One region of the Marinobacter sp. SBS5 genome, then DNA from elsewhere that is predicted to be linked to it. Evidence: riboswitches for the same ligand, from Rfam matches in the RefSeq annotation. Region 1 holds a riboswitch; the other holds the start of a gene.

Region 1 (14,642 bases):
CTTGGTGCATTTCAGGCCCGCTGAACGAAGAACGGTTGTCCGCCTGGCTGTTTGAGTTGCTCATACCCGTTCACTCTGAGTTATGGTTGGCAGTTAAAGACCGGAGAAATCAGCAGCCCGCCGTCCGGCCATTGGTTCAAATTGATATTCTTGTTTCCAGTGTGCAATCTGTTCTTGAAGCGCCGATCGGTTCGTACAATCAGCTGCCCAATATCCCGATCCATTTCCAGAATGAACTGGCCATTCCTGTGCTTGAATGACTTCGCATCGGGTTCGTTCACCAGTGAGGGCAGCCCTTGCCCATGGGCGATGAAAACTTCTGCTGTCTGGTTAATCGTCAATCCGCCAGTCGCGGGTTCTACCAGTCGGTAGTAGTCCTTGACGGGCGTAAGCGACACGGAGTGGATGAATGAAAGTTCAAACTCCTTGTCCGCGACAGAAATGCAAGCAAGCAGCCTGCCTTCACGGTAATGGCTAATCTCAAGACCAGCAGCCTGCAAATTGCCAGCCAGAGCAAAGGCCCCGGCCAGCAGCAGGACTAGCTTATTCAATGATGCCCTTTTCACGGAAATACTTTTCTGCACCTGGGTGCAGAGGAATGGATACCGACTCAAGAGCGGTTTCGCGTGTGATTTCCTTACCCTTCACATGCACCTTGGCCAAGGTCTCGGTATTTTCGTAAAGCGCCTTGGTAACCGCGTAAGCGATATCGTCTGGCAAGTCGGCGTGGGTGGCCCAGATCGCTCGGACAGCAATAGTTTCAACGTCGTTGTCCACGCCTTTGTAGGTTCCACCCGGCAGAATCGTGGATGCGTAATACGGCTGGGTTTCCTGCAGCTTCTTGATCGGTTCACCGGTCAGCGGAATAATGTTGATATCGTGCCCGTTGGCCAACTCCAGGATGGATGCAGTTGGCGAACCAGCAGTAATCAAGGACGCGTCCAGGTTGCCGTCTTTAATCTTCTCGGCAGACTGGGAGAACGAGGAGTAATCCTCAGTGACATCGTCACGAGTCATGCCGTGAGCTTGCAACAAATCGCCCAGCAATTGCCACTGTCCAGAGCCAGGTGAACCTGAGCTGATTGAGTTACCTTTAAGATCTTCAAATTTCTTCAGTCCGGGCTGGGCTACCAGTTGGACTGCTTCTGGGTAGAGGGCGCCTAGGGCCCTAAGATTCTTCTGCGCCTTCCCCTCAAACTGGTTCTGGCCTTTGTAGGCTGAATCCAGGATGTCGGCTGCCACAAATGCTGACTCTATATCTCCACGCCCGAGCAAGCCGGCATTAGCTACCGACGCGTTGCCGGTTTCCGCTGTTGCTGAGAGCTTCTTTCCTTCCAATTCGGCGTTGTTGGAGATCACCTGAGCGAGCATGCCGCCAAGCGGATAGTAAGTGCCGCCAGTGCCACCGGTGGCAATACCGAAAAACACTCGCTCCTGCGCCTGCGCAGCTCCGGCAGCTAGACCCACTCCCAAGGCGGCAGTCATAAGCATTGTTTTCAGTTTTTTCATTGTTTTCACTTCCTTTACTGTTTTAGCTTAGTGAAACCGCCTCATGAGCGGCAGTGTTGACACAGCAATGTGTCCGCCAGCAGAGCCGCTGTTTTAGCGGTAACGCCAGATTCATCAAATTCGGGATTCAACTCGCAAAGTTCTACCAGTGGCATGCCGTAAGGTAATGTCGCAGCGATCTGCTGCGCTTCATCAATCACAGCTTGCACAACTTCCAACGCAACACCTCGTGCCGCTGGAGCACTAACACCAGGTGCCTGATAATGTGGAAGTACATCCAAGTCGATGGTCAGGTAGAGCATGTCCAAACCCTGGCTAAATTCGCGCACTTGTTTTATAACGTCCGGAATATCTGCCACCCGCATATCTCGATCTTCACGATAACTAACGCCCATAGCACGGGCACGATCGAATAATGAGGAGGTGTTGCTCGGACGAGCAAGGCCCAAGCAGCAGTAATGAAAAAAATCCCGACCGCAGTGCTCAGCTATTTGGGTAAAGGGCGTACCCGACGATGCACCCTGTTCACCTTTCATGCGCAGATCAAAATGGGCGTCTAGATTAATAATGCCGATTCTTGTAGTGGTCGGGTCGTACACCTTTGCTAGTCCCGAAAAACTGCCCCAAGCTGTCTCATGTCCCCCGCCTACAACTAATAGGCGACTAACGGACGTAAGTGCTTCCGCAACTCTTGACGCCAACTCTTCTTGACCCTGCTCAAGTGCGTCACCGCTAACCTCGACCGTACCAAGGTCCATTACCGACAGGTCATCACCACCGTGCCAAGCTAAGCTACCCAGTTGACGCCGAAGAGCATCCGGCCCAGCAGCAGCGCCGGGGCGCCCCTTATTTCTCTGGACACCTGCATCGCACGCGAAGCCGAGCATTCCAACGGTTTGACCGGAGCGTCCATTTGGCGCTAGTGACACCTTCTGATGCCACCGTATTGCACCAGCCCCTTCTTCACTATCTACCCTGCCGTGCCACTCTGATGCTGGCTTGAACGTGACCATACTCTCTCACCCTAATTCACGATACGATCATATAAGCACATAGAAACCGACATTTAAACACCCTGACGTCACATGTCATACATATATAAATGTCGTATTCACATATAAATTTTGATGGTTATATTTCGGCACATTTCTCACTTTGCGATAAGCCAAAATGAACGCTAAGAGGTACAGTTACACTCAAAGTGGGCAATGAAATCGAAAAGGGTAAGACCGGTATGTATGAAAGCGGCATTCAAACTCTGGACAGGAGTTATTCATTGCTTCGCCTAGTGATAAGAGCCGGGCAACACGGCCTCTCCATTTCCGAACTCACCGATGCAACAGGCCTGAGCACGCCAACAGTGTATCGCTTGGTTCGCGCCCTAAAAGATCTAGGTCTTGTCAGGCAACCACTTAGTCGCGGGCCAGTCTACCCCGGTCCGGAACTCTTGAGCTGGAGCGAGCTGACCCGCGCCGCACTGGACAAGGTTGCGCACATGCACCTGCTGGATATGGCAGAGAATTTAGGTGACAGCTTTTTTCTTATGATCCCTGACGGCTTTCACGTGTTATGCCTAGATATCGCAGATGGGCAACACCCAGCACGGAGTTACACCCGTCAAAAGGGTGACCGAATTCCCTTCGGAGTCGGCCAGGCGTCCATCGCCATCCTTAGCTTTATGAGCAAGCAAGAACAGACACACATCCTTGACCACAACGAAGCGCCGTTTCTGCGAGCAAAAGGAATTACGCGCGAGCGCGTGCAGGAAGCCATCGCCAACTGCCGACACCTAGAAGTCACCTGTGGAGTGGAAGGCACTGATCCTCCCGAGTTTACGGGTGTAGCTGTCCCTGTTTTCGGAAAAAACCAGACACCAATCGCTGCATTAAGTTGTTGCCTGCGGCGTTCCCGGTTGTCCGACGAACATTACGATCGCCTTACGAAATCACTGCTGGCCAGTGCGAGAGCGATTAGCCACAACCTTTTCGACCCGGTGGAAAACACCTGATAAAAGAGTATTCCCACGATGAACAGATGCAGCTCCCCCTACCCTGATTATAAACGCGCCTGTGGTTGGAATGAGACGGCTACGTTGTCCCCGAAACACCCTCGCCTTACAGGCTCTCAAACCTGCGACGCGATCATTGTCGGCGCTGGCTATACCGGCATCGGCATAGCCCGTCAGCTCGCTAAGTTACAGCCAAATAGTGATATCAGAGTCTTGGAGGCGGAAACCATTGGCGCAGGGTCACCCGGCCGCAACTCGGGATTTGTTCTGGAGCACGCCTTCACCGGTGCCAACCCTGAGGCTGCCGGAGCACTCTATCGGCACTATCAGTCCACCCAAGATACTATGCGTGAAATAGGCTATCCGGGAGCCGTCACAGCAAACCCTAAAATCTTCAAAGGCGCAGCTACAGACCGAGGCATGAGAAATTTATCAGCCTTAGCTACCCTCCTTGAAAAAAGCGGCCAACCCTTCGAGTGGATGAGTGCGGAGCGCTTAAGGTCAATTACGGGCAGTTGCTATTACCGTGCTGGGCTAAATTTGCCAGGCAACAGCCTAGTCAACCCCTATGCACTTATTTCGAACCTGGCCCGAAGCCTTCCAGCTACCATTAAATTGCATGAGCAAAGCCCGGCTGTTCACCTGTCACAAAACCCATTTGGCTGGTTAGCCACAACACCCGAAGGTTCACTTCAGGCACCAAAGGTATTTCTAGCCAACAATGCCTTCGCCGCCTCTTTGGGGTTCGGAAATGCTTATAGCGTGAAAATATTTACCTATGCAGGGATCACCCCAAAATTGCCAGCCGATTTATTCGCCGCCCTAGCACCAGAAGGTCAATGGGGGTTGCTGCCTGCCCACCGTCTTGGCTCCACCCTAAGAACCACTGACGATGGAAGACTTCTTATACGCGGCTTTTACGGCTACGAGCGCGAAGGCAATGACTCCACACGAAGCTATCTTGAACAAAGCCTGTTAAACCGTTTCCCTGAACTGAGCAGTTATGGCTTGGAGGAATGGTGGGGCGGCACCACGTCGCTGACAGCCAATGGAGCACCGCTTTGGGGTCAGCTAAAAAAAGGGCTATTCGCCTCCATCGGCTGCAACGGCGTCGGTATTTTAAAGGGAACGCTTCTGGGACAGCAGTTGGCCAATCTAGCTTCCGGCCAGCCCTGCCTGAACGTCCACGAGCTCATGGGCGTGCCCAGTTGGATGCCACCTGAGCCAATTAGACACATTGGATTCAACCTCGTCAGCGCCGTGGAAAGGCGTCTGGCAGGTGCTGAGCGCTAACCAAAACCCACCTAAGGAAGAGCAAACATGATTAAAACAGTAAAAACTGAATTATACGCGTCCCCATCACCACTAGAGTGGGCAACCATTGGTAACGGCATATTGTTCACTGCTCAGATCCCTATTGATGACCAAGGGAAAGTTGTTGACGGCGGTATTGAAGCCCAAACACGCCAGACCATGGAAAACCTGCGTCACACACTGGAATGCGCAAACACAAACCTCACAGATGTCACTCAGGTTTTGATTTACGTTACCGACAGATCGCACCTGCCGGTTGTTAACAGAATCTACGCAGAGTACTTCGAAAAACCTTACCCTAACCGTGCTGCTTTGGTAATAGCCGGCCTGGCTCGAGAAGAGATGCTGGTTGAATTGGTCGTCTATGCGGCTGTCGAAGATTAACCATTAAATGACTGCACCAAAACATTTCCCTGTTTGAAATCCCCAGCAAGCTAGGCCGGTTACCCGGCCTAGCTGTTCAAGCTGACTCTATCCGCTTACTCTAATCCTAGATCCATCCCTGAGCAGTACTGTAAATTTCACTGAAATGCTTCATTAGGACCCCGACGCTCTATTCGCGACAACACCGAATTGTCCGTTACCATTGGCTGGCGCAGTATCTGTTCGACAGCACCGAAGAAGTTCAAAGGAGAAAACAACAAGGGCGACCACGAGAGCAAACCAATGCGGAAACACTACCGATTGATTCGCCCACCAGAGCGTTCGAAATCGACGTTAAAATCACTGAGAGACACGGAGAGAAAATGAAATCGATGTCGCCATTTTGTCGCCATCGACACGCCGGTTAAGACAGCAAAAGGCTAAGCGATTGAAATAAAAGGGTAAAAAATGGAGGCGCGGGTCGGAATCGAACCGGCGTACACGGAGTTGCAGTCCGCTGCATAACCACTCTGCCACCGCGCCGGGTAAGCCTTTTCGGGCTTTGCTCTCAGGGGGCGTGAGAGACTTGGAATTGGAGCGGGAAACGAGATTCGAACTCGCGACCCCAACCTTGGCAAGGTTGTGCTCTACCAACTGAGCTATTCCCGCTCTTCGTTTAAGAGGCATTGCCTCGTCAACGGATGCGTATTCTACGGATTACTCCGGCGCCGTCAACAACTTTTTTCAACCTTTTGTTTTTTCGCACTATTTGGGCATTTTTTAGCCAAACCTCAGGACTTGTTTGCCTTTCGCCTGGCTGACCCGGTCATTCCCGCCATAGATTACCCCCATTCGTTAGCCGAGAATCGCCGACTTTAGCAATTCCGATCTTATAAAGGCCTGTATTTACTATGCGACATTTCAGTTTTTCGACCCTGGTATTTCTTGCCCTGACATTATGCAGTGTAAGCCCTACCCTCGCCTCTGATTGGGTCGTCAAGCAACAGGGTGACAAGCGGTCAGACATCACAACCTATGTTCGTGATACTGAAAACTCCGCCATTAAACAATTCCGGGGAGTGGTTGAAACTCAGCACTCCATGTTTTCAGCCATGTCGGTCATTAACGACATTTCCGTGTGCCAAGAGTGGATCTACAACTGCCAGGAAGCTCGCTACCACTACGCGGAAGACGGCGAAAAATTTCTTTGGATGATGTTCGATGGGGTATGGCCAGCATCGGATCGCGACTTGGTGATGAAGTCGTCGTTCATACAAGAAGACGTTAATGGCCCGGTCACCGTTCAATCGATTGGCCAGCCAGGTGGCGCGCCGGAGCAGGCGGACTATGTTCGGATTCCGATGCTGAACAACAGCTTTTATATAGAACCACTTGCAGACGGCTGGACGCGCATCACGTTCACTACTCAGGTCGATCCGGGTGGGCTTGTGCCGGCATGGATTGCGAACATGGTCGCGACAGACGCACCCATTCGCACCCTGGAAGGGCTTCAGAAGATGATGAACAAGGAACCGTTCAAAAACTACAGCGAGGAGAACCTGCCAACAAAACTGATTGAGAAGCACAATCTGCGCTTCTCAACCTTGGGTTTTTAAGAATTTCGTCGAATTACGAGTTATTACCCTGTGCCTGACTGGCTTCGGCCATTTGGGCGGGGGCATCGCAATTTAAGAAACTGGAACTCTGCAGCCATTCCTGGTCCGGATAATAGGTAAACACCAGCTGTCCGCCTTTCAGGTTATCCACCACAGAACGAATCACTTTCCGGTCGACCGCTGGGCAACCGTGACTGCGCCCAATCCGGCCATAGTCTGCCACCCAGTTCGGGCTGACATAGTCTGCGCCGTGAATAACAATCGCTCTTTGGCGAGCCAAGTCGTTTACACCAGGCTCCAGCCCATCCAAGCGTAATGCGTAGCCATGGGCCCCACTGTAGCTTTCGTTGCCTTTGAACAAGCCAATACTGGACTGGTGGCTGCCCTCGATATTCGAGAACGCACGGGCTTCCACATCACCAGAATTTTTTCCGTGGGCAACCAGATCCCTGAGCAGCAAATCTCCCTGCTCCAGATCAAAAATCCACATCCGTTCTTCACTGGACGGCAGTGAAAAATCGATAACCGCCAACCGCTCCGGCATAGCTACGCCGTTGTTGACCGCACACTGCGTTGCCTTAACTGCCGCACCTAGCACCTCTGACTTCAAGTACGGTGCAGCCCCAGCCAATTTATCGAGAAGTTCGTTATCAAGGGCTTCCGCATTACCGTGTGCGGAAAACGACAAAAGGACTGCCAGGCCTGCTCCCAATGAAAAAGGGTGTCGTTTCGTGTGCAAAGACATACGCACATTACCTCAAGGTTTAAGATAGTTTGGTAGCTGACTGAAAAGGTGCCTCATTCTAACAGCGTATTTTGAGACTTTCGTCTTTCCGTACATTTTTTAACCTTTAGCCTACAAACCCCTCGAATTTGTCCTACCACAGCGCCATGATAGAATTACTCCAACTCAACGGGGTGCCCTCTATCGGGGCTGAGACCACACCCGCGGAACCTGACACGGATAATACCGGCGAAGGGATTGAGTCGCACTGAACTTCGCAGTGTTTGCCGCGGCATGGTTACTCCCCCTCTTAATAAGGATGCCGCACATGCTCAATCGCTTATCTCTACTGCTGTTGGCCGTTACCTTACCGTTGGCCGCTCACTCGGCCGAGCGCCCTGTCCTGAACGTGTATACCCATCCGTCCTTCGCGGCAGAATGGGGCCCCGGGCCCGGTGTGAAAGATGCCTTTGAAAAGCAGTGTGACTGCACCCTTAACTACACCGTTCTGAACAGCGGTGGCGATATTTTGCAGAGGCTGCGTTTGGAAGGAGCTTCAACCCCTGCGGATGTTTTGTTGGGGCTCGACACCGCAACAATGGAAACAGCCCTTCAAACCGGCATGATTGGCAAGCACGAACGGGCTCTGGACGCATTGGATTTGCCCATCGACTGGAACGATGCTCACTTCATTCCTTACGACTGGGGTTACTTTGCGTTCGTGTACGACACTCAGCAGCTGGCAGAACCACCTGCCAGTTTCGATGCGCTCATCAATGCACCCGATGACCTCAAAATCATCATCCAGGACCCGCGCACCAGTACCCCCGGGCTAGGTCTGCTACTGTGGATGCACTCTGTCTATGGCGATGAAGCCGCTCAAAAATGGGAACAGCTGAACGGCAAGATTCTCGCGACAACACAAAGCTGGAGCGACGGTTACTTTTCACTGTTCATGAACGGCGAAGCGCCCATGATCCTTTCCTACAGCACCTCACCCGCTTACCACATGGCCGTAGATAAAACCGACCGCTATCAGGCCGCGCAATTCGAAGAAGGCCATTATCTGCAAGTGGAAGTTGCCGCGTTGGTCGAGTCTTCCAAACAAAAAGACTTGGCGCGCCGCTTTCTGGATTTCATGCTGACCCCGGATTTCCAAGAGCATATTCCCCTGAAGAACGTGATGTACCCGGCCATCGATCTTGGCGCAGATTTGCCTGAGGTGTTTGATCGGCTGATTACCCCCGAGCACACGTTCTTCATGGCACCGGCTGAGGTTGCAAGCCAACGCCGCCAGCTGGTCAATGATTGGCTGGATGCAATGACACGATAACACCGTGCCCTATTCCCTCAAACCCGTGCCACTGAGCCATCCAGGCTGGCAGCTCGTCCCTGGCCAAGTGCTTGGACTGGCGCTATTGCTGTTGGTCGCCCTGGGCCTGGGCAGCATGCTGATGACCGCCGGTAGCCTTGATCTGGCAACGGTTTTCAAAAGCCGCTACTTGCGGGGTGTGGTGTGGTTTACGGTATGGCAGGCCATGTTGTCTGTTTTGCTCAGCCTGGCACTGGCTCTGCCTATTGCCCGCGCTTTAGCCAGGTACCGAAGTTTTCCGGGCCGCTCGGCGCTGCTCAGAGTGATGGAGCTCAGCTTGGTGTTACCCACCATCGTCGCGGTTTCCGGCATTATTGGTGTGTATGGCCGGCAAGGCTGGGTCACAGGCTTGTTGAATGAATGGTTCCCCGGGCATGGCTGGCATCTCTATGGCTTGAACGGCATCCTGCTTGCCCACGCTTTCTTTAATGCCCCTCTGGCCGCAAGAGTTTTGCTGCAATCACTGGAAGCGGTACCTCCATCGCGCCTTCGGATTGCCTCGCAACTCGGGCTTCGCGGCTGGTGGCTGTGGCGTTCGGTTGAATGGCCGGCCCTGCGCCCGGTGCTACCGGGGCTGAGCGCTCTGGTATTCACCTTGTGCTTTACCAGCTTCGCCATCATCATGACACTCGGCGGCGGTCCCGCGGCCACCACCTTGGAGGTGGCGATTTATCAGGCGTTGCGGTTCGAGTTCGACTTCCCGCAGGCGGCGGTATTAGCCGTCATACAATTGCTGATTTGCGGTGGTTTGTGGTGGCTGGTATTCCGCCAGCGCCTGGAATCCTCTCTTCTTCCTAACCGGCAACTTTCCCACGCGGTACCCCTGAAGGCCTGGTCGGGTCAGCCAGTGCTCTATGCGGTTCTGCTGTTTGTATTCAGTCTTTTCTTGCTGTTGCCCTTGCTCGCCATCGGAATCCGTGGCTTTCCGGCGCTGCTGGCCCTGGATGCCGGCGCTTCAATCTACGAGCAACTGCTTCCCGCCACTGGGCGCAGTTTGCTGATTGCCTTACCCGCTGGTTTTGCCTCGGTTGGGGCCGCGCTGATGATTCTGGCCTCGGCCAACAAAGCGAAAAACCCGGTATTGAAAGCCATCCCTACCACCACCGGTTACCTGCCGTTGATTGTCCCGCCCATCGTGCTCGGGACCGGGCTTTTCCTTTTGCTTCGCCCGGGCTTGGGCAACCACGCACAGGGTTGGGTGCTAGTGGCGTTGATCAACAGTTTGATGGCCCTGCCCTTCATTATTCAGGTATTACGCGGCCCATTGAACAGTCTCGATAGCCACTCACTTCGTGTCGCTGACCAACTCGGCATATTGGGCTGGTACCGTTGGCGCTGGATTTATTGGCCCTTGTTGCGCCGCCCAATCGCGCTAGGCCTGGCTTATGGCATAGCTCTGTCGATGGGGGATTTCGGCGTCATCGCACTCTTTGGAAGCCCCAGCCAACCAACCCTGCCAGTTTTACTGTACCAGCAGCTGGGCAGCTATCAGGTATCAGCAGCAGCTGGCACCGGTTTATGGCTGCTGATATTGCTGATATCTATTTTCGGCCTCCTCTCAGCCCTAGGCCGCCCGCCTGCAAACCTCCGAAAAAATCGTTTGCCCGAAGCAACTCTGGAGCCTGAGCATGCTTGATGTAGAACACCTGAGTTTTCGCTACCCGGGTCAAGCCGACGGCTGGGAGTATCACTTCTCGCTGCAACCCGGCCATTGTGTAGCGATTCACGGCGCTAGCGGTACCGGCAAAACCACCCTGCTGAACCTAATTGCAGGTTTTCTTCAGCCCGATTCCGGCAAGATCCATTGGAAGGGGAAGCCCATTCAGCATCTGGAGCCTTGGAACCGGCCGGTTACCAGCGTCTTTCAAGAACACAACCTGTTTGAACACCTAGACGTGGCTACGAATATTGGCCTGGGGCTGCACCCAGGCTTGAAGCTGACCTCAGAACAAAAGCAACAGATCGAACAGGGCCTTGAGCGCACCGGGCTTGCAGGTTTCGGCACGAGAATGCCCGGTGATCTTTCCGGCGGGCAACGACAGCGAGTGGGTTTGGTGAGAGCAATTCTACGCCGACAGCCTTTGCTGCTTCTGGATGAGCCGCTAACCGGCTTGGACAATGAGGCAAAAGCCTGCCTGAGAGCCATGCTCTTGGAAGAAAAATCTCGGGGCGTCGCCTTGGTGCTCGCCAGCCACGACGAAGATGACCGAAAGTTACTGGCAGACTCCTACTGGAATCTCTAAGCTTGGAGTGAACTGTTACAGGGCTGGTTTTATTCAGTGGCGATCCATTCCGGACATCCTTCGACATCACCAGAACAAAGCGCAGGCAATGTTGAGCTTAACGGCGCTTCATTGGTGCTCAGTGGCGACTGGACGCTGACTTATTACACAGCCCTGTCCCGCCTGGTGCAAACCGTTCAGGAGAAGGACCTCGCGAACGTCTCGCTGGATGTCTCTCAACTTACTCGAGTAGATACTGCAGGTGCCTCCCTATTGGTTAAACTGATGGGAGGCCCAGCGCTTGTTGAGGCACTGAATAACTCGGAAATCGCCAACGAGCAACAAGCGCTGATTACAGCGGTTGCTTCAGCAATGAAGAACGAGGTATTCCAACCTCCCAGGGTAAACCCGGTACTGGGTTTTCTGGCAGACATCGGCCAGAAAGTGACGGCCGTTGCCCAGCTTCTCTGGCTTTTGGCCGGCTTCATCGGCGAAACCTTGTCCACGTTGTTTTACATCTTGCCTCGGCCAAGCCGCTGGCGTTTTACCTCCTTCGTCGCCGCCGTGCACGATACCGGGTTGAACGCGCTGCCCATTGTTGCCCTACTCACTTTTCTCGTCGGTTCAGTGGTCGCTTTTTTAGGTGCGACGGTCCTGCAGGATTTTGGTGCCACCATCTACACCGTAAACCTCGTGGCTTTTTCCTTCCTTCGGGAATTTGGCGTTCTGCTGGCTGCCATTTTGTTAGCCGGCCGGACCGCCAGCTCCTTCACCGCACACATCGGTGCCATGAAGGTTAACGAGGAACTCGACGCCATTCGAACGCTGGGCCTGAACCCCGTGGAGTTATTGGTGGTTCCCCGCGTTTTGGCAATGATGGTGAGCCTGCCGGTACTGACCTTCGTCGGTATGATTTCAGGCATGATTGGCGGTGCCGTGGTGTGCGCAATCACTCTGGAGATTCCGCCTAGCCAGTTTATGGCGATCATTGAACGAGACATTGGCTTAACGCACTTTCTGGTCGGGATTGGCAAAGCGCCGGTGTTTGCGTTTTTGATCGCAGTCATTGGCTGCCTCGAAGGATTCAAGGTGTCTGGCAGCGCTCAATCCGTTGGCGAACACACCACCTCAAGCGTGGTTCAGTCTATTTTTATGGTTATCCTGCTGGATTCAATCGCAGCGTTGTTTTTCATGGAAATGGGCTGGTAGCGCATGACCGAATCTCGCACGCAACGTCACTCTCCCGGCACGCCGATCATTCAGGTGCGCGGTTTGGGTACGCGCTTCGGCAGCCATGTTGTTCATGAGAACTTGGATCTCGATTTATATGCGGGCGAGATATTGGGCGTGGTGGGCGGCTCAGGAACCGGAAAATCAGTTCTTCTGAGAACCATTGTCGGGCTGAACACACCCAGTGCCGGCCATATCCGTGTATTCGATGTGGACCTGACCGAGCTATCAGCCATGGAACGTTCGTTGTACGAGCAACGTTTCGGGGTGCTGTTTCAGGGTGGTGCCCTGTTTACGTCTCTGAATCTGGTTCAGAACATATCAGTACCCCTGATTGAGCATGCCAGGCTGAGTCGGGCTGAGGCGGAAGAGTTGGCTCGCATGAAACTTGCACTGACCGGATTGCCACCCGAAGCCGCTTTGAAATACCCCTCCGAGCTGTCGGGGGGCATGGTAAAGCGCGCCGCGCTGGCTCGAGCCTTGGCGCTGGACCCGGAGATTCTGTTTCTGGATGAGCCGACTGCGGGGCTGGACCCTATTGGCGCAGCCGCGTTTGACGAGCTGATCGTGACCCTGAGCAAGGCGCTGGGGTTAACGGTTTTCCTGGTTACCCACGATTTAGACACGCTCTACTCAACCTGTGATCGTGTGGCGGTGTTGTCACAACGAAAAGTTTTAGTCGTCGACACCCTTGACCGGGTTGCCCAAACCGATGACGCTTGGGTGCAGGAGTATTTTCACGGCCCCCGCGGGCGCGCCGCCGGAAGCAAGCTGGTACAACAGGAGTTCAGTTAATGGAGCCAAAGGCCCACCACGTTGTTATTGGATTTTTCACACTGGCAGCGGTGGCGGCCGCCCTACTGTTCGCTTTGTGGCTCGGAAAATCCTCTGCTGACCGGGAATGGGCCTATTACCAGATTGGCTTTGATCACCCTGTCAGCGGTCTGACCAAGGGGAACCCGGTGCTTTACAGCGGCATTCAGGTCGGCGATGTTATGGACCTCACTCTGGCACCCGATAACCCCGCCCATGTTCGCGTGTTGGTCCGTGTTCATAAGGAAGTCCCCGTGCGCGCCGACACCAAAGCCGGTCTGATATTGGCAAACATCACTGGAAGCATGAGCATCCAATTTACCGGTGGTACACCTCAAAGCCCCCAACTTCAGGGCTCCCGTGAAAATCCGCCTTTAATTCTCGCGGAGCCGTCGGCACTGAACAACCTACTGAATAACGGCGAGGCCATGCTCGCTCAGGCTGAACAGCTTCTCACCAACATGAACCGCTTACTGGCTACCGAGAACATCGACAATGTCTCGGCTCTGCTTGGCAATGCACGAGAAGCGAGCGAATCCCTCCTTGCCAACCGAGACGCGCTGATTGCACTGATGGAGCAATTTAATGTTGCCGCGGTTCGGGCAGAGGAAGCGGCGATCAAGGTTTCTGGCGTTTCTGACAATACCCGAGCGGTACTCAACGACCGGGTTGTGCCGGTGCTGAACGCTATGGATACCGCCATTTCAACCCTGCAACCCTCTCTGGATCGAGTAAACCGGATCACTGCCAATAACGAGCACGCGTTGGACGCGGGGCTGCAAGGGCTTTCACAGCTTGACCCTGCCCTGAGAGAGCTTAGATCCACTTTGCGTAGCCTGAATAACCTGACACGCAGGCTCGAGCAAGACCCTGCAGGTACGCTATGGGGTAGATCAACCATCAAGGAGTTCGAACAATGAACACAGGTCTGGCCCGGCTTGCTGTCGTTGTGACAGTATTGAGCACCGCCGCTTGCACAGTTCTTCCCCGGCCTGAGCCACCCCGAGTGATGAGTTTGGCGAGTGCACCGTCGCAAGCGACGTTCGACCAAGTGTTACCGGTCAACATTCGTGTGGTTACGCCATTGGCTTCAGACCCGGTGGACAGCTCCAACATTCTGTTAAAGCCCACTCCTTACGAGTTCCTGGTCTACAAGAAAGCCCGCTGGAGAGACAGCTCACCGGTGGTTATTCGTGACCATTTAGCGCAACACCTGCGCAACAGCCACGGATTCCGAAACATTGTGGTCGACACCAGTACGGCAACAACCGGGTTAACCCTGTTAACGGAACTCTCGGCGTTTCACGTAGACCAGAGGTCAAACGAATATAAGGTAACCCTCCAGTTACACGCCGAACTCACCGGGAATCGCAGTAACGAGAGCATGTGCATTAACAACTGGGCGATTGAAGAACCGTCTGCCGGCGCTGATCTGGATTCATCGGTGGAAGCGTTTTCTAGGGCCGGCAAC
Region 2 (14,642 bases), on a different contig from region 1:
GCATTTTTTCTGCTTATTAGAAATTAGGCAATTTCCTGCCCAAGGGTCTAAGTGAAGAAGGCCATCGTCGATGGCCTGACGGAATGTATCGAGAGCCAAGCGTAATGCTATTTCGGAACTTTCCTCGTCGCGAGCAATCTCTTCAACGCTTTTGGTTTCGCTCAGAAATTCCGTAATAGAGAATATTCTGTCCGGCAAGCCGAAACGAGTTTTTGACCACCCGTATGCATACAGTTTTGGTATGTAAGGTTTCCCCTGCATCTGCAGTGCGGTGTGAATTTCGGCGGTAGCCCATTCATATCGGCCATGGCGCTGAATTCCTAGTAGAGCCCTTACTCGCTGACTTGGGTACTTCAGCTCGTTTACTTTTAGTATGACGGGGGTGGAAGCACCGCTAATCCATGGGACGCTCGCTTTGGGCTGTTCTCCATGGAGCATGCTTGCGATTGCTTCTTTCCAGTTGCCAGACACTGCGTCTTCACTAGGCCAGCCAGTACGCTTAAAGGCTGTGATGCCGTGGCCAGCATCAACTTGCTGATACAGTGTGTCCCGTAAATATTGCATGTACTGATTTAAGCTCTATCCAATGACAATTCGAAGTGCTCCGCAAGCTTGCTCCATTGTTCTCGGTTACCGTCTTCCCTGACATTAGTCTTTTTCAGGGATACGGCCTGTGAGAATGGAATTGGTAGCGGCTTGCTCGTCTGGTATGAAGAGCGTCTGGACTTGGTACCGTTTACGGCACTCATGGCCTTGAACCACAAGTCGTCAGCTTTCGGTGAAAGCTGTTTGAACAGTTCGCGCGATAGCGTTGACTCCGGGAGTGATTTTGGGGGGTAGATAACGCCGGCATAACCTAGGGGGAGCGTGTTGGCATGCGATGCGCCAGGTTGTTCGTATGGCCATTTTTTATAAGGCCAAAGCTCCCCATCAGCCGCCGCCGTGATCAGTCGACACTGATTACCGATAATATCATTAGGAAACTCTTCGGCTGCTTTCAGGAGATTTTCCAACCAATCCCTAGGGTACATCAGGTCATCGTCACAGGTGACAATACGACGATCTGGAAATTCAGAGAGGCTATAAATCAGTTTGGTATGCGGGCCAACATCCTCGCAGAATCTAATGCTAAATATACCGCCAGTTAATTTAAGCAATTGCTCAGGGATTTCAGGCTCACAATCTTTTCCAAGCCAGAGAACAATTCCCTCAGGCGTTACCGTCTGAGAAAGAATGCTTCTCACCGCCAGGTGTGCATACTTAAGTCTCGAGGCGATCGATGTAAATGAGATGACAACGTCTTTGGCAACGTTCTCAGAAAGCCCACCCTTGATCTTTTTAGCAGGTAACGATTTCAACTGAAGTGTGCGCCACAAAGACGGTGGATATTCTTTAACTTTCATTCTCAGAACCTTTGATCAGAGGCTTATATTTATTTGTGGGCTGGTGGTCGGTCGTTTGCAATGCCGTTTTCCGCCCAGAAGGTTTTGTTGTCCTTCACGGCTTTTCGGATGGCTCTGTTTTTCGCCCAGATCTCGGGTTTGGAATAACCGCGAGCATGATCGAGGTGCAGGCAAACCGTGCTGTAGCGTATCTGCTGAGATTTGTGGCCGTAGTTCCAGAGGCGCTCGCCCAGTTCCCGGTCCAAGCCGCCGTACTGCATGTCTTCGTTGAATCCGTTAACGGCAATCAAATCCTGAGTCCAGGTGGAACTGTTCATGCCATTCCAGCTAGCAGCGGCAGGCGTGATGCAGTTCATAAAGTTGCGGAATCCCGTTGAAGGGGAAAGTTTCCACAATTTGTGATTCTTCGGCTGCCCGTGAGCGACCAGCCAGTCCGGTTTGAAAATGACACCGGAGCGGATGTCCTCATCTGCAATGGCTTCGGATACCGGCATGGTGAGCTTGATATAGCCACCGGACAAAAAGAGCCCGGGCTTAGCAAGATCGTGGTGGGTTTTCACGAAGTCCGGCTCGGGTATGCAGTCGCCATCAGTGAAGATCAGGTAGTCGCAACGTGTCTCTTGAATGGCTTTATTGAGAATTTGGCACTTCCGAAAACCGTCGTCCTCGTGCCATACGTGGTCGATCTCCAAGATGCCTCGTTCTTTAAAGCTATTGATCAGAGCGCGAGTTTCATCGGTAGAGCCATCGTCAGCAATGATGACCCGGAACTTGGTGAATGTCTGACATTCGTAGCCCGTCAGTACTTTGCTCAGCCAGAGGGGAGAGTTGTAGGTGGTAATAACCACACCGATTGACGTTGGGGCCATAAAATTCCAGTGTCCAAAAGTTAGCGTGTAAAAGAAAGTGGCTAGTATAACGCGGGTTCTGGCCAGATGCCTGTCTGCACTTGCTCAGGTATTCGACAATGGCGAATCAGCGGCAAACCCTGTCTGGGTAGTACGGGTTTGGGTTTCCAGGCGGCCGGTGCCGGAGCCTCTTATATTCCCATTGATACTGAGCCGGTGCCATCCGGACGACTTTCTCGACGGATTTGTTCAAGGCAGTTGCCGCGACAACTGGGTCAGCATCACCGTTTCCGGGAGCCGCTTCTTCCACGATAATGCGAAAACCGTTGCTTTGGGGTAGCCGTTCGGCGAAGGCTACCAGTACGTTAGCGCCCGTTTTCAGCATCAGCTTGTTGACCAGCGTCATCGTGCGCACCTCCATTCCGAAGAAAGGCGCGTAAGCGTTGGTTTTGCCACGTGGAGATTGATCGGGTAGGATGCCGGCAACGCCGCCTTCTTTGAGAATGCCCATCAGGCGAAGCAAGCCTCTGCGGTCTCCTCGTACTAATTCTGAACCAACGCGCCCCCGGACCCGGATCATATAATCCTCAAATTCTTTGATATGCGGGGGGCTATAGAGCGAGGCCATCTTGTAGCGGGATGAGAACAGCAGGCCGATCAACTCCCAATTGCCAATGTGTGGCGCGAGCAAGATTAAGCCTTTGCCCGAGGCGAGCGCTTCCTCTACCAGCTCCAGCCCTCTCGTTTCCTTGATCAGTCCCAGACATTTCTCAACAGACCACTCCCACATCAAAGGGATTTCTGCGGCGGTCATGCCGGTGTGCGCCATGGAGTCTTTTGATAGCTGACGTTGCTCGGCAGAAGTCAATTCCGGTAAGCAGATGCGAATATTGGTGTCGGTCACCTTTCGGGACCGCCCATTCATGGCCCAGCCAAGGAGGCCAAGCCACTTCCCGATAAATTGAGCGGCACGCAAAGGCAAAAAGCTAACGAGCCTCAAAAGGCCGGCGATCAGAAAATACTTCAGCTTACTCATGACCTGCCGTACCGATCCTCGTAGCGCACGATGTCGTCTTCGCCTAGATAGGAGCCTGATTGAACCTCGATCAACTCAAGGTCGATGACTCCCGGGTTTTCCAATGAGTGAACCTGGCCAACCGGAATAAAAGTAGACTGGTTTTCCGTCACCAAGTAAGTCTTCTCGCCATTGGTCACCTTGGCGGTGCCGCTCACCACAATCCAATGTTCCGCGCGGTGATGGTGCATCTGAACGGACAGTTTTGCGCCGGGTTTTACAGTAATGCGTTTGACTTGGTAACGCTCGCCGCTGTCGATGGAGTCGTAAACGCCCCAAGGCCGGTAAACTTCCCGGTGATTAATGTGTTCATTTCGGCCATCGCTCTTGAGCCGTTCGACGATCTTTTTAACGTCCTGAACCTTGTCTTTATGGGCAACGAGCAGGGCATCTTTGGTTTCGATAATCACCAGATCACTCACACCGACCGTGGCGATCAAGCGGTTTTCGGAACGCGCTAAAGTGCTTGTCGTGTCGTGGGCAATAACATCACCCATGAAGCTGTTGCCGTTCGCGTCTTTCTCGGACACGTCCCAGAGGGCAGACCAAGAGCCAATGTCACTCCAGCCAGCGTCAAGAGCTACCACAGCCGCGTTTTGGGTTTTCTCCATCACGGCGTAATCGATGGAGTCCTCAGGGCACTCAGCGAATATGGCTTCGTTAACACGCGTGAAGTGAAGGTCTTCGTTGGCATCCTCAACCGCAGCCTGACACACCGACAAAATCTCCGGGCGGTGCTTCTGAAGTTCGGCCAGATACTGGCGCGCGCCGAACATGAACATGCCGCTGTTCCAGAGGTAGTCGCCGGAAGCCAGATAGTCCTGTGCAGTGGTCAGATCCGGCTTTTCGACGAATCGGTCGACGCCATAGCTGCGGTCTTCGAGCTCTTTACCTTGTTTGATGTAGCCGTAGCCAGTTTCGGCATGGCTGGGGACAATGCCAAAGGTGACAAGTTTGCCTTGTCGGGCCAGAGGGATCGCTTTCTGGATGCCCTGTTGGAAAGCTGCGACGTCCTGTATCAGGTGGTCCGCAGCAAGTACCAGCATCAGTGGGTCGTCAGCACTGTCATCGGTCGCCTTCGCCAGTTGCAGGGCCGCAAGGGCAATGGCGGGTGCGGTATTGCGGCCGCAAGGCTCTAGGATAATCCGCGCATCTTTATAACCCGCTTGCCGCATTTGTTCGGCAGCCAGGAAGCGGTGGTCTTCGTTACAGATCAGAAGTGGGTCTGCAGACTCCATGCCGTCCAGTCGGGCCACAGTGAGTTGCAGCATCGACAAATGATCATCCGTCAGTTTTAGGAACTGCTTCGGGTTCAGTTGCCTGGACAGTGGCCAAAGGCGAGAGCCGGTGCCGCCGGCCATGATGACGGGATGGATCATGAGTGCACTCCGCGCGTTTTAATGATTGACAGTTCCGTTAACATTCAAAGTGGACGACATACTAACATGCTGACCTTGCGGCGTTTATCTTAAGCCTTGGAAATCTTCCCAAGATAAGCCCGAATCGCTTTGTTCCCAGGCCAGTCTTTTCCTGAATCGTGCGATTTTCCGTTTAATGTAGCGTGAACTCCAACCCGGTATGGCATCTAGTGCTTGTGGGATGGTCGGTGCGCCCAGCCCGTCAACCAGAAACAGGCGAGGGTGGTCAAATCGATCTGAAATCACTAGGTTGTGGGGGAGCAGGTTTCTGGTCAGTATTTTGGTTTGCTGCAGCCAAGAGAGAAACTCTTCGACGCCCTGATTCAGCTCGGGGGTAAGGCCTTGCTCTTTAATTAGGCGCTCAAGTGTTGGCGCAACGCTGCCGTCCGCGCAGCGTATCAGTTCGCTTTCATTGGCCTCGCCCAATGAGGTGGGAACGCTGCCATAGAACTTGGGCAGATGCGCCCAGACCAACGCCTCATCGCCTTGCTCAAAGAGCTGTAGGATGGCGCGCTGGTGGTGGGCTCGAATTTCTTGGTCGTTATCGTTGAGCCGATCTGCGCCAAGGAGTCGCTTCACGGGCGATTGCCGCTCAAATCGCGCGGTGATGTTTTCGGGGCGAATTACTTTCAAGCACCGAGTGGCGTCCAGCGGGTGTGTGTAGCACTTGCGGTTAGAGCCTTGTGCGAACGGTTGTTGGCTAGTTAAATCGAGCATAGAGTTAGGTAGCGAGGTCAAAGTGCGGGTTCCTTCAGTGTAACCCGTCATCGCTTGCAGCGCTCTAGAGCGAGTTTTTCTGAAGCTTTTCGATAAACCGCGATCGTGTTTGCGGCCATGGCAGACAACGACAGCTTTTCATTGGCGAAAGCTCTTGCCTCGGCTTGGTCGGCGGTTAATGATCCCAGGTTTTGTTGCAGTAACTTGGCAAACTCGGCTGGCTCGCCGCCGTGGAATATGTGGTTTTTGGGCAAGACTTCATTGGCAATCGGGACGTTGGTGGAAATAACCGGCTTGCCGAGCAGTAGCGCTTCCGCGCAGACATAGGAAAACCCCTCTCGTTCAGAGCTAATCACGACGCCATTGGCGGCGGCCATGAGTGCGGGGATGTCTGTTCGAAAGCCTAAAAGCTCAACCTTGCCAGCTTGACCTGTGGAGTCAATGAGCGCTCGAAGCCGTTGGTCCTCCGGACCGTCCCCCGCGATCAATAAAGTGCCGGGGCAGAACTGAAAGGCTTTGATCAGCAGGTCAAACCCCTTAACCGGTGCGAGTCGCCCAACCGCTAACCACATTGGGCGGGCGGCCTCTCGGGGGAGCTCCGCGGGGGCCTGATTGGCAACTGAGGCCCCATTGTAGACTACCGTAACCTCAGGTTGATTGATGTCGTTTGCGAGCGCTTTACTGACTGCGATCAGCTGATGGAAAACGCCAGTTTTGGGGTAGCGTGACTTGAAACCGTGAATGCTGGCGATGCGAGCGAGCTTCTTGATAAACGGCGCCAGCCTCTGCAGAACAAACGCTGCTTTGGTGCCTTGGGCGTGCACAACTTGGTAGTTTCCTTCCCGGATAATCCGCAAGATTGTGAGCAGCAACGGGATGGAGTTTCGCGACCGCTGCGCGTTCACAGGGATGCAGGAAACGCCTTCCATAGGTGCAACGTGCTGCGGAGCGGCTGCAATGGATACTTGGTGGCCCAGTTCAGCGAGCGCGGTGGCCAGCTCTCGGGTGTGCTTCTCAAGACCGCCAATTCCTGGGTTGTCCGAGAGCATCAGCATCAGAACCTTCATCCCGAACGTGCGCCTTTCTCAGTCAGGACCTTCTCGTAGATCTTTAGTGTCCCCTCCGTCTGCGCCCGCAACAAAAACCGCTCCGGCAGCTCAACCTCTTGCTTCGGCCTATCAAGCAACTCCAGTACGGTGTGAGCAAAAGCTTCCGTATCATCGGGTGTTACCAAACCGTCCCGGAAACAAGCCTGTAAGGTCTCCGCCGCACCGCCACGATTGTAGGCGACAACGGGCGTGCCCGAGGCCAAGGCTTCTGTAACGGTGCGGCCGAACGGTTCCGGCTTGGTCGACATGTGGCAAACCACATCCGCAAACAAATACAGGTTGGTCATGTCGTTGCGTTGACCAAGAAACGATACCTGGTTGGTCAGGTTTAGCCGGCTTCGTTCGGTTTCCAGTTCCTGTAAAAAACGTTCCTTCCCGGGCTCCGCCCCGCCCACGATGATGCCGTGGCAATCCGGACGCTGGCGGACGATGCTTTCCATGGCTTTCAGGAAATCCAGTTGACCTTTCCACCGGGAAATACGGCCCGGCATCATGATGATCTTTTTGTTCGTGAGCTGAGGGAATCGTGACAGTAGTATGTCACGCCACTGCTCATTGATCGCGCGCTGGCGGAAGGCGTCAATATCGACCCCGCGCTGAATCACGGTCAGCTTGTCCTCCGGTACTTGAAAGTTTTTCAGTACGTAGTCGTTCACGCAGTTGGATACTGCAATCACGTGATCCGCCTTGGCCATGATCGCGCTGTAGGGGTTCACCGAGTACATGCCATGAAAGGTCGAGACGATGGCGGGGCGCTCGCTTGCCGGCAGCGACTTCAGCGCTAGGTGAACGATCCAGGCTGGCATGCGGGAGCGAACGTGCACGATGTCGGGTTTAAGGCTCTGTAGTAGCTGTCGCATCGGCAGAATCTGGCCGAACGAGGCTGGGGTTTTGCGGTGGATCGGCATGTAAAGATGCGTGGAACCTTGGCCGCGCACTTGTTCAGCCATCGGGCCGCCGTTGGATACCACAAAAGATTCGTGGCCACGCTTGACCAGTTCAGCCGCGAACTCCACCGTGCCACGCTCTACACCGCCGCTGTACAGGGCAGGAAGTGCCTGAAGTATTCTCAATGCGGAGCCTCCTTGTTGGCGCGTCCGGGGATGGTGATAAATCGATGGGTCAGCCAGCGTGCGGCACGGTCCGCTTCCCAAAGTCGCGCATGTCGCTCAGCCTGCTCACTCATAACGCTGCTGTGCTCGTTCCAGCGGAAAACCCAGCTTTGCTCCACGAGTCGGGTGACGCCTTTGGCGACTCGGCTGCGACCTCTGGCGGGCAAATCCAGCAAGCCGGTTGGTACGCCGGAAGTCGCGGCTTCGCAAACCATCGAGACGCTGTCCGGTGTTACCCAGACAGCTCTTGACGCGGCCAATTGATGATTCAGCCAGTTGTCGTGGGTGTTTTCGTGGTGGACGACGGTCACTTTAGGGCCTTGCAGTTCATCTAGCTTGGCAGTGAGGGCTGCGGGAGTTCGGCGAGAATTACTGATAGTCCATCGCCACTCGGGGTAACGTGCGATCAAGTCTGTAATCTGGGAAAAAACGGCATCGTCCTCCCAGACAAAGTGACGGGATGGGCCGCCAGCCAAGACCAGAGCTTCCGGCTTTGGGGTCAATTGTGCCATCGGCGTGACCGCATTGATCACGCCTTCGGTGATGAGCGTTTTGCGCGAAGCTTTTGCGTTGTCGTGGGCGGGAATAATAGCCGCATCTACCCAAGCGAGCGGGAAGGCGGGTTTCATCAGAACCACGGTACGGGTTTTTCGAAGGCGGCGCAGCGCCAGTAATAGCCGGTGCGTACCCGAGCCTGCCGCAATAATCAGGGCGGGCGCAGGAGGGGGCGAATCCATGGCGGGGGCAACGCCCAAAAGAGCGCGCCAGAGCGGTACCGGAGAATCTGCAGCGTTGACCCAGTAAATGCTGGCGCCGGTGAGTACCCGCAAACGGTTGCCCAGCCCTTTTAGCTGATTTTTGTGTCCTGGCTTGTTATCGGTAATCAGCCAGATAGCCGGCGCCCGCGTTTCTGGATTCACGCGTTACCTCTTTTTCTTCCGTTTTTTGTAAAAGCCCGGGTCATCTTTTGACGGCCGGGTTTTAAACCGACGATGCATCCACAGATACTGGTCCGGGGCCTTTCGGATTTCTTGTTCAATAATGGCGTTGACGCGAGTCGCATCGTCCAGATCATCGCCGCTGGGGAAGTTTTCCAGCGCAGGGTGGAAGTAAATGTCGTAGCCGGGTTTGTCTTCACGGCGGAAATGGCTGAACGGAACAACCCGGCACTTGCTGCGGTCCGCAATTCGGGATGTGGCGGTGATAGTGCCGGTAGGAATGCCGAAGAAGGGGGCGAAGACAATGTCTTTGCGGCCATAATCCTGATCGGTGGCATACCAGACTGCATGGTTTTTCTTCAGGCTTCGGAACAGGCCCCGTAAGTCTTTGGACGACAAAACTGTACCGTACCGGCGGCCCCGTGCTCGGGTCATGACGGCGTTGGTCAAAGGATTGTTGTGATCCCGCTGCATTACGTCGGCATCAATGAACTCGGTGACCAGACTGCCGCCGAGGTCGAGAGTGCTGTAATGGCCGCCCAGAAGCAGAACGCCATGGCCATCTTCCATTGCCTTTTCAAAGTGCTCGAGGCCATGCACTTGGGTGATGCCAGTGAGCTTCTTGGGATCACGGAACCAGGCAATGCCCAGCTCCATCAAGCCGATGCCGTTGGCGATAAACGCTTTTCGGACAAGCTCCGCTTGTTCTGCTTCCGAGAGGTCCGGAAAGCACAGCCGAATGTTTACTTCGGTGACGTGCCGCCGGCTCTTGGCCAGTTTCCACGCCAGCAAGCCCGCGATCTTGCCCAGCCACCATTGAAAACGAATGGGCAGTTGAGCGAACAGCCACATAATCGATATGCCTAGCCAAGTTGGCCACCAGCGGGGATGGCGGTAAGCTGAGTAATCGGTGTTTCTGGGTTGTTTGCGGTACTTCTTGTTCAAAATCGTGAATCCCGAATCGACAAACGTTTAGCCCGAGGGCAAGATGCAGCCACTCGACAAATTTCGTCCTATGATAACGCACTGTTTTGCCGGGAGTCCTGCGTGTTTCATTTTATCTATTCCCAGCTGATCCGGCTGGTTCTGCCCTTTATCCTGCTTCGGCTGTGGTGGCAGGGCCGAAAAGCACCGGCTCTTCGCCAAGGCTGGCAGCATCGCCTAGGCATAGTTCCGGCAATGTCTGGGCCGGTTATCTGGGTGCACGCGGTATCCGTGGGTGAAACCATCGCAGCGGGCCCTTTGGTCCGGCGCCTGCTAGCAAAGGAGCTAGGCGCAACGATACTGATGACAGCTATGACCGATACCGGGTTAGCTCAGGCCCGTAAGATGTTTGGCGACAGAGTCGCCTATGCCTACGCCCCCTACGACACACCCGGTGCGATTCGACGTTTCCTGAACCGTGTGAATCCGGGCATTCTCGTTATTCTGGAAACCGAAATCTGGCCCAATATGATCCGCCAGTGTCGTCGGCGCAGGGTGCCGGTGTTCCTGATTAATGCCCGTTTGTCTGAACGCTCAGCTCAAGGCTATGAAAAGGTCAAAGGGCTGGCGGCACCCGTGATGAAAAGCATTAGTTGGGTGGCGGCTCAGGCGGAACCGGATGCTGAGCGGTTTCGGCGCATTGGGGTGGCAGCGGACCGCGTGGAAGTGACGGGCAGTGTAAAGTTTGATGTGGATATCCCTGATGATGTGCGAAAGGCATCCGAGGATCTTCGAAAAACGCTCGAGGGTAGGATGGTCTGGATTGCCGGAAGCACTCACAGTGGTGAAGACGAGCAGTTGCTGAGTGCCCACCAGAGCATTCTTGAACAGCACGATGATGCGCTGTTGGTTATTGTGCCCCGACACCCGGAGCGTTTCGATACCGTTGCAGCGATGGCCGAAAAAAAGGGCTTTCGGGTAGCCCGTCGCTCCCGGAACGAGAGCCCGAAAATGGCTCAGGTGTATCTCGGAGACACTATGGGCGAGCTGATGATGCTCTACGGCGCCAGTGATATAGCCTTCGTGGGTGGTTCGCTGATCGAGCGCGGAGGGCATAACCCGCTAGAACCTGCTGCTTGGGGAATGCCGGTGTTTTCCGGGCCCCATGTGTTCAACTTCGAGACAATCTATGAGAGTTTGGTGGCTGACCAAGGCGTTCAGATGGTTAAGGGCTGTAAAGATTTAGCAAAAGCAGTGAGTCGCCTGATGACCGATGCGGAAGAGTGCAAAGTCTACGGACAGCGCGCGCTGGCGGTGGTGAATAAAAATCGAGGTGCGTTGGATAAAGTGGTCGAAGGGATCATCGAAAGAGTCTAACGCCCGGGCCTGACGGCGGCCCGGGTATAGTTGCAAAACCGGCGGGAATTACTCGGAGGGGTCTTCCAGAGTTTTACCGTCGTTTGCCATCGCTTCAATGCCACGGGCACCTTCGCTGAGCCAGTTGTTCAGCTCGATCAGGTCCTGTGGGCTGAGCGTGCCGGCGGCCTGCTTTAACTGCAGAGAGTTGATCACGTAGTCATAACGGGCATTGGCGTAATCCCGCAGCGCTACGTAGAAAGCTCGCTCTGCATCCAACACTTCCACAATGTTCCGTGTACCGACATCGTAACCGGCGCGCGTTGCATCCAGAGCGCTGCGGCGGGAGATGATGGTCTGTTCAAGCGCAGAAGCGGTTTCCACGTTGTTGTTGACGGTCAGGAATAAACTGCGAGTATTGACCTGTACGTCCCGGCGAACGGTATTCAAATCCTGCTCGGCCACCGTGACCAATGAACGCTGCTGGCGCACGCCTGCTTGAGTGCCACCCCCCATGTACAACGGTACGTTGAGTTGGAGCCCGATAACGCCTTGGGTTCCTTCTTGCTGCGGGGTCTTCGCGTTTTCAAGCTCAGTTTCACCGTAGGAAGCCACCAGATCGAGCGTCGGCATATGGCCGGATTTGGCCACTTTCAGGTTGGCTTCGCTGGCGTTCAGTTGGTACATGGCCGCCTGGATAGACCAGTTCTGCTCCAAAGCCGTGGCTTCCCAAGAGGACGGGTCCATCGGGTTCGGGCGGCCTAGCGGGAAGTTTTCACGCAGGTTTTCCAGATCGGCGGCATATTCGCCGGTCAGGCGGGCAAGTTGCTCTCGGGCCACGTTCAGCTGGTTTTCAGCGGCGATGCGCAGGCTCTTGCTGTCATCGTAGCTGGCACGAGCTTCATACACTTCGGTGATTGCAATCAGGCCGACATCATAGCGTTCCTGAGCCTGTTCAAATTGGCGCTGGATGGCTGCTTCGGTGGCTTGAGCGGTGGTAACGGTATCTTGAGCGCGCAACACGTTGAAGTAAGCCGTTGCAACGTCAAGAATCAATTGCTGCTGAGCCAGGTTGTATTGAGCTTGAGCGGCTTCGGTCTGGAACTGGCTGGCATCGTAACGGAACCAGTTGTCCGCCCGGAAAATAGGCTGAGTCAGTTGAACGCCGTAGTTCAGGGACTTGTAGCTGTCTCCAGGGCCGTTATCTGCATCGAAGTCGATGTGATTGGCTTCGGCATAAGCGCCGATCTGAGGCAGCAATGTACTTTTGCTTACGTCACTGGCGGCTTGCTGGGATTGAAATCTCGCCATGGCCGAAGCAATGCCGGAGTCGTAAGACAGCGCCTTTTCGTAAGTCTCCATCAAATCCAGAGAGAATGCAGGCTGAGCTGCAAGCAGGGTGATCAGTCCTGGAAGTAAGCGTTTTTTCATTGTATCTCCTGACAAACTGTCTCCGGGCATCCGTGATCTGGATACAAGGATCGGAAGGCCACATTGCCGAGTGCTAACGCGACAGTATGGTCCAAAAGTATCGGTGGCTCATTATGGACAATAATGAGTCCCGTCTCTACACTTGAAAAGCTCACACATTGTGTAAGCAACGAATTCGATATTCGCGTCTTGACGGGGTGCTGAATCGCCAGAAACCGGTGATAGGCTGAGATTGCAACGCAGAACCCGCGACCTGATCCGGATAATACCGGCGTAGGGATTAAGACCGCACGAACAGTGCCATGTAGCCAGTAATGGCGTTTTGGCAGTGCTCCGTCATACGCGACCTGACACCTCAGATATTACTGGGAGCAGACATGACGGACATACCAGCATACCTCAGCGACTCCGCAAAAGTGGATTCGGCAGCAATCAAACCATTACCAAGCTCACGAAAAATCTATGTGCAGGGTAGCCGAGCCGACATTCGGGTGCCAATGCGGGAAATTACGGTGGGCGACACCCCGACCGAAATGGGCGGCGAAAAGAATCCGCCGGTACTGGTGTATGACACGTCTGGCCCCTACACCGATCCGGACGCTAACATCGATTTGCGTAAAGGCTTGGCGCCGGTTCGTGCCAATTGGATTGCTGAACGCGGCGACGTTGAACAACTGGATGGCTACACCTCCGAGTTCACCCGCCGGCGCATGAAAGACCCACTGCTAGACCCGCTTCGATTCATGGATGAGCGAAAGCCCTTCAAAGCAAAACCCGGCAAGAACGTCACTCAAATGCATTATGCCCGCCAAGGCATCATCACCCCGGAAATGGAATACATCGCCATTCGGGAAAACATGAAGCTCCAAGAGGCCCGTGAGCAGGGGCTGGTCGATGATCAGCATCCGGGCCAGTCGTTCGGCGCCAGCCTGCCGGCTGAAATTACTCCGGAATTCGTTCGTGAAGAAGTGGCTCGCGGGCGGGCGATCATCCCTGCCAACATCAATCACCCTGAAACCGAACCGATGATCATCGGCCGAAACTTTTTGGTGAAGATTAACGGCAATATCGGTAACTCCGCGGTCACGTCTTCCATTGAAGAAGAAGTCGAGAAGCTCACCTGGGGTATTCGCTGGGGCTCCGACACCGTGATGGACTTGTCCACCGGCAAAAACATCCACGAAACCCGTGAGTGGATCATCCGAAACTCCCCGGTCCCCATCGGCACCGTGCCGATCTACCAAGCGCTGGAAAAAGTGGGCGGTGTCGCCGAAGACCTGACCTGGGAAATCTTCCGGGACACCCTGATTGAACAGGCCGAGCAAGGCGTGGATTACTTCACCATTCACGCGGGTGTGCGCCTGCATCACGTGCCGCTGACGGCCAAACGCACCACCGGCATCGTCTCCCGCGGTGGTTCCATCATGGCCAAATGGTGCCTGGCGCATCACAAAGAAAGTTTCCTGTACGAACACTTCGAAGACATCTGCGAAATTATGAAGGCCTACGACGTGTCCTTCAGCCTCGGCGACGGCTTGCGCCCCGGCTCCATCGCCGATGCGAACGACGAAGCGCAGTTCGGGGAATTGGAAACCTTGGGTGAACTCACCAAAATTGCCTGGAAGCACGATGTGCAATGCATGATCGAAGGCCCCGGCCACGTGCCCATGCATTTGATTAAAGAAAACATGGACAAGCAGCTGGAATGCTGTGACGAAGCGCCGTTCTATACCCTCGGCCCACTGACCACGGACATCGCGCCCGGTTACGACCACATCACGTCAGGTATCGGTGCGGCGATGATCGGCTGGTTTGGTTGTGCCATGCTTTGCTACGTCACGCCGAAAGAGCACTTGGGCTTGCCCAACAAGGATGACGTCAAAACCGGCATCATCACCTACAAAATCGCCGCCCACGCGGCTGATTTGGCGAAAGGCCATCCGGGTGCTCAGATTCGTGATAATGCGCTCTCCAAGGCACGGTTTGAGTTCCGCTGGGAAGACCAGTTCAACTTGGCGCTGGACCCTGACACTGCTCGGGAGTTCCACGATGAAACTCTACCGAAAGACTCGGCCAAAGTGGCCCACTTCTGCTCCATGTGCGGGCCCAAGTTCTGTTCCATGAAAATCTCACAGGAAGTACGAGATTACGCAGCGGAGCAGGGCATGGATGAGGTGTCTGCCATCGACGCCGGCATGCAGGAGAAATCCCGCGAGTTTGTGGAGTCTGGCTCAAAGCTTTACGACAAAGTCTGACCGTAGAGATGGATCTCCTCTAGCCTTCGGGCCTTGGTCATGGCGCATGGCGGGGG

The links. Region 1 has a riboswitch for thiamine pyrophosphate ahead of thiB (thiamine ABC transporter substrate binding subunit). Riboswitches for the same ligand answer to the same signal wherever they lie in the genome.
Region 2: it holds a riboswitch for thiamine pyrophosphate, as region 1 does, so the genes downstream of both, thiC (phosphomethylpyrimidine synthase ThiC) here and thiB (thiamine ABC transporter substrate binding subunit) in region 1, are expected to answer to the same signal.

The regions. Positions count from the first base shown of each region.
Region 1 covers NZ_JBLWAZ010000002.1:28,717-43,358, forward strand. Annotated here, with positions in the region: gene ACNQ6O_RS05720 (TRAP transporter permease) at 1-64, opposite strand, end outside; gene ACNQ6O_RS05725 (DUF1850 domain-containing protein) at 81-551, opposite strand; gene ACNQ6O_RS05730 (TAXI family TRAP transporter solute-binding subunit) at 544-1,509, opposite strand; gene hutG (formimidoylglutamase) at 1,551-2,522, opposite strand; gene ACNQ6O_RS05740 (IclR family transcriptional regulator) at 2,711-3,517, shown strand; gene ACNQ6O_RS05745 (NAD(P)/FAD-dependent oxidoreductase) at 3,602-4,810, shown strand; gene ACNQ6O_RS05750 (RidA family protein) at 4,838-5,215, shown strand; tRNA gene ACNQ6O_RS05755 (tRNA-Cys) at 5,664-5,737, opposite strand; tRNA gene ACNQ6O_RS05760 (tRNA-Gly) at 5,788-5,863, opposite strand; gene ACNQ6O_RS05765 (START domain-containing protein) at 6,106-6,810, shown strand; gene ACNQ6O_RS05770 (murein L,D-transpeptidase catalytic domain family protein) at 6,824-7,555, opposite strand; TPP riboswitch at 7,715-7,809, shown strand; gene thiB (thiamine ABC transporter substrate binding subunit) at 7,863-8,867, shown strand; gene thiP (thiamine/thiamine pyrophosphate ABC transporter permease) at 8,872-10,542, shown strand; gene ACNQ6O_RS05785 (ATP-binding cassette domain-containing protein) at 10,535-11,149, shown strand; gene ACNQ6O_RS05790 (MlaE family lipid ABC transporter permease subunit) at 11,186-12,337, shown strand; gene ACNQ6O_RS05795 (ABC transporter ATP-binding protein) at 12,341-13,153, shown strand; gene ACNQ6O_RS05800 (MlaD family protein) at 13,153-14,091, shown strand; gene ACNQ6O_RS05805 (ABC-type transport auxiliary lipoprotein family protein) at 14,088-14,642, shown strand, end outside.
Region 2 covers NZ_JBLWAZ010000006.1:43,401-58,042, forward strand. Annotated here, with positions in the region: gene ACNQ6O_RS14420 (hypothetical protein) at 1-564, opposite strand, end outside; gene ACNQ6O_RS14425 (glycosyltransferase) at 573-1,403, opposite strand; gene ACNQ6O_RS14430 (glycosyltransferase family 2 protein) at 1,433-2,272, opposite strand; gene ACNQ6O_RS14435 (lysophospholipid acyltransferase family protein) at 2,379-3,287, opposite strand; gene ACNQ6O_RS14440 (mannose-1-phosphate guanylyltransferase/mannose-6-phosphate isomerase) at 3,284-4,705, opposite strand; gene ACNQ6O_RS14445 (YrbL family protein) at 4,790-5,461, opposite strand; gene ACNQ6O_RS14450 (glycosyltransferase) at 5,509-6,528, opposite strand; gene ACNQ6O_RS14455 (glycosyltransferase family 4 protein) at 6,525-7,643, opposite strand; gene ACNQ6O_RS14460 (mitochondrial fission ELM1 family protein) at 7,640-8,602, opposite strand; gene lpxL (LpxL/LpxP family Kdo(2)-lipid IV(A) lauroyl/palmitoleoyl acyltransferase) at 8,606-9,565, opposite strand; gene waaA (lipid IV(A) 3-deoxy-D-manno-octulosonic acid transferase) at 9,668-10,921, shown strand; gene ACNQ6O_RS14475 (TolC family outer membrane protein) at 10,970-12,331, opposite strand; TPP riboswitch at 12,515-12,628, shown strand; gene thiC (phosphomethylpyrimidine synthase ThiC) at 12,709-14,586, shown strand; partial or broken gene ACNQ6O_RS14485 (hypothetical protein) at 14,563-14,642, opposite strand, start outside.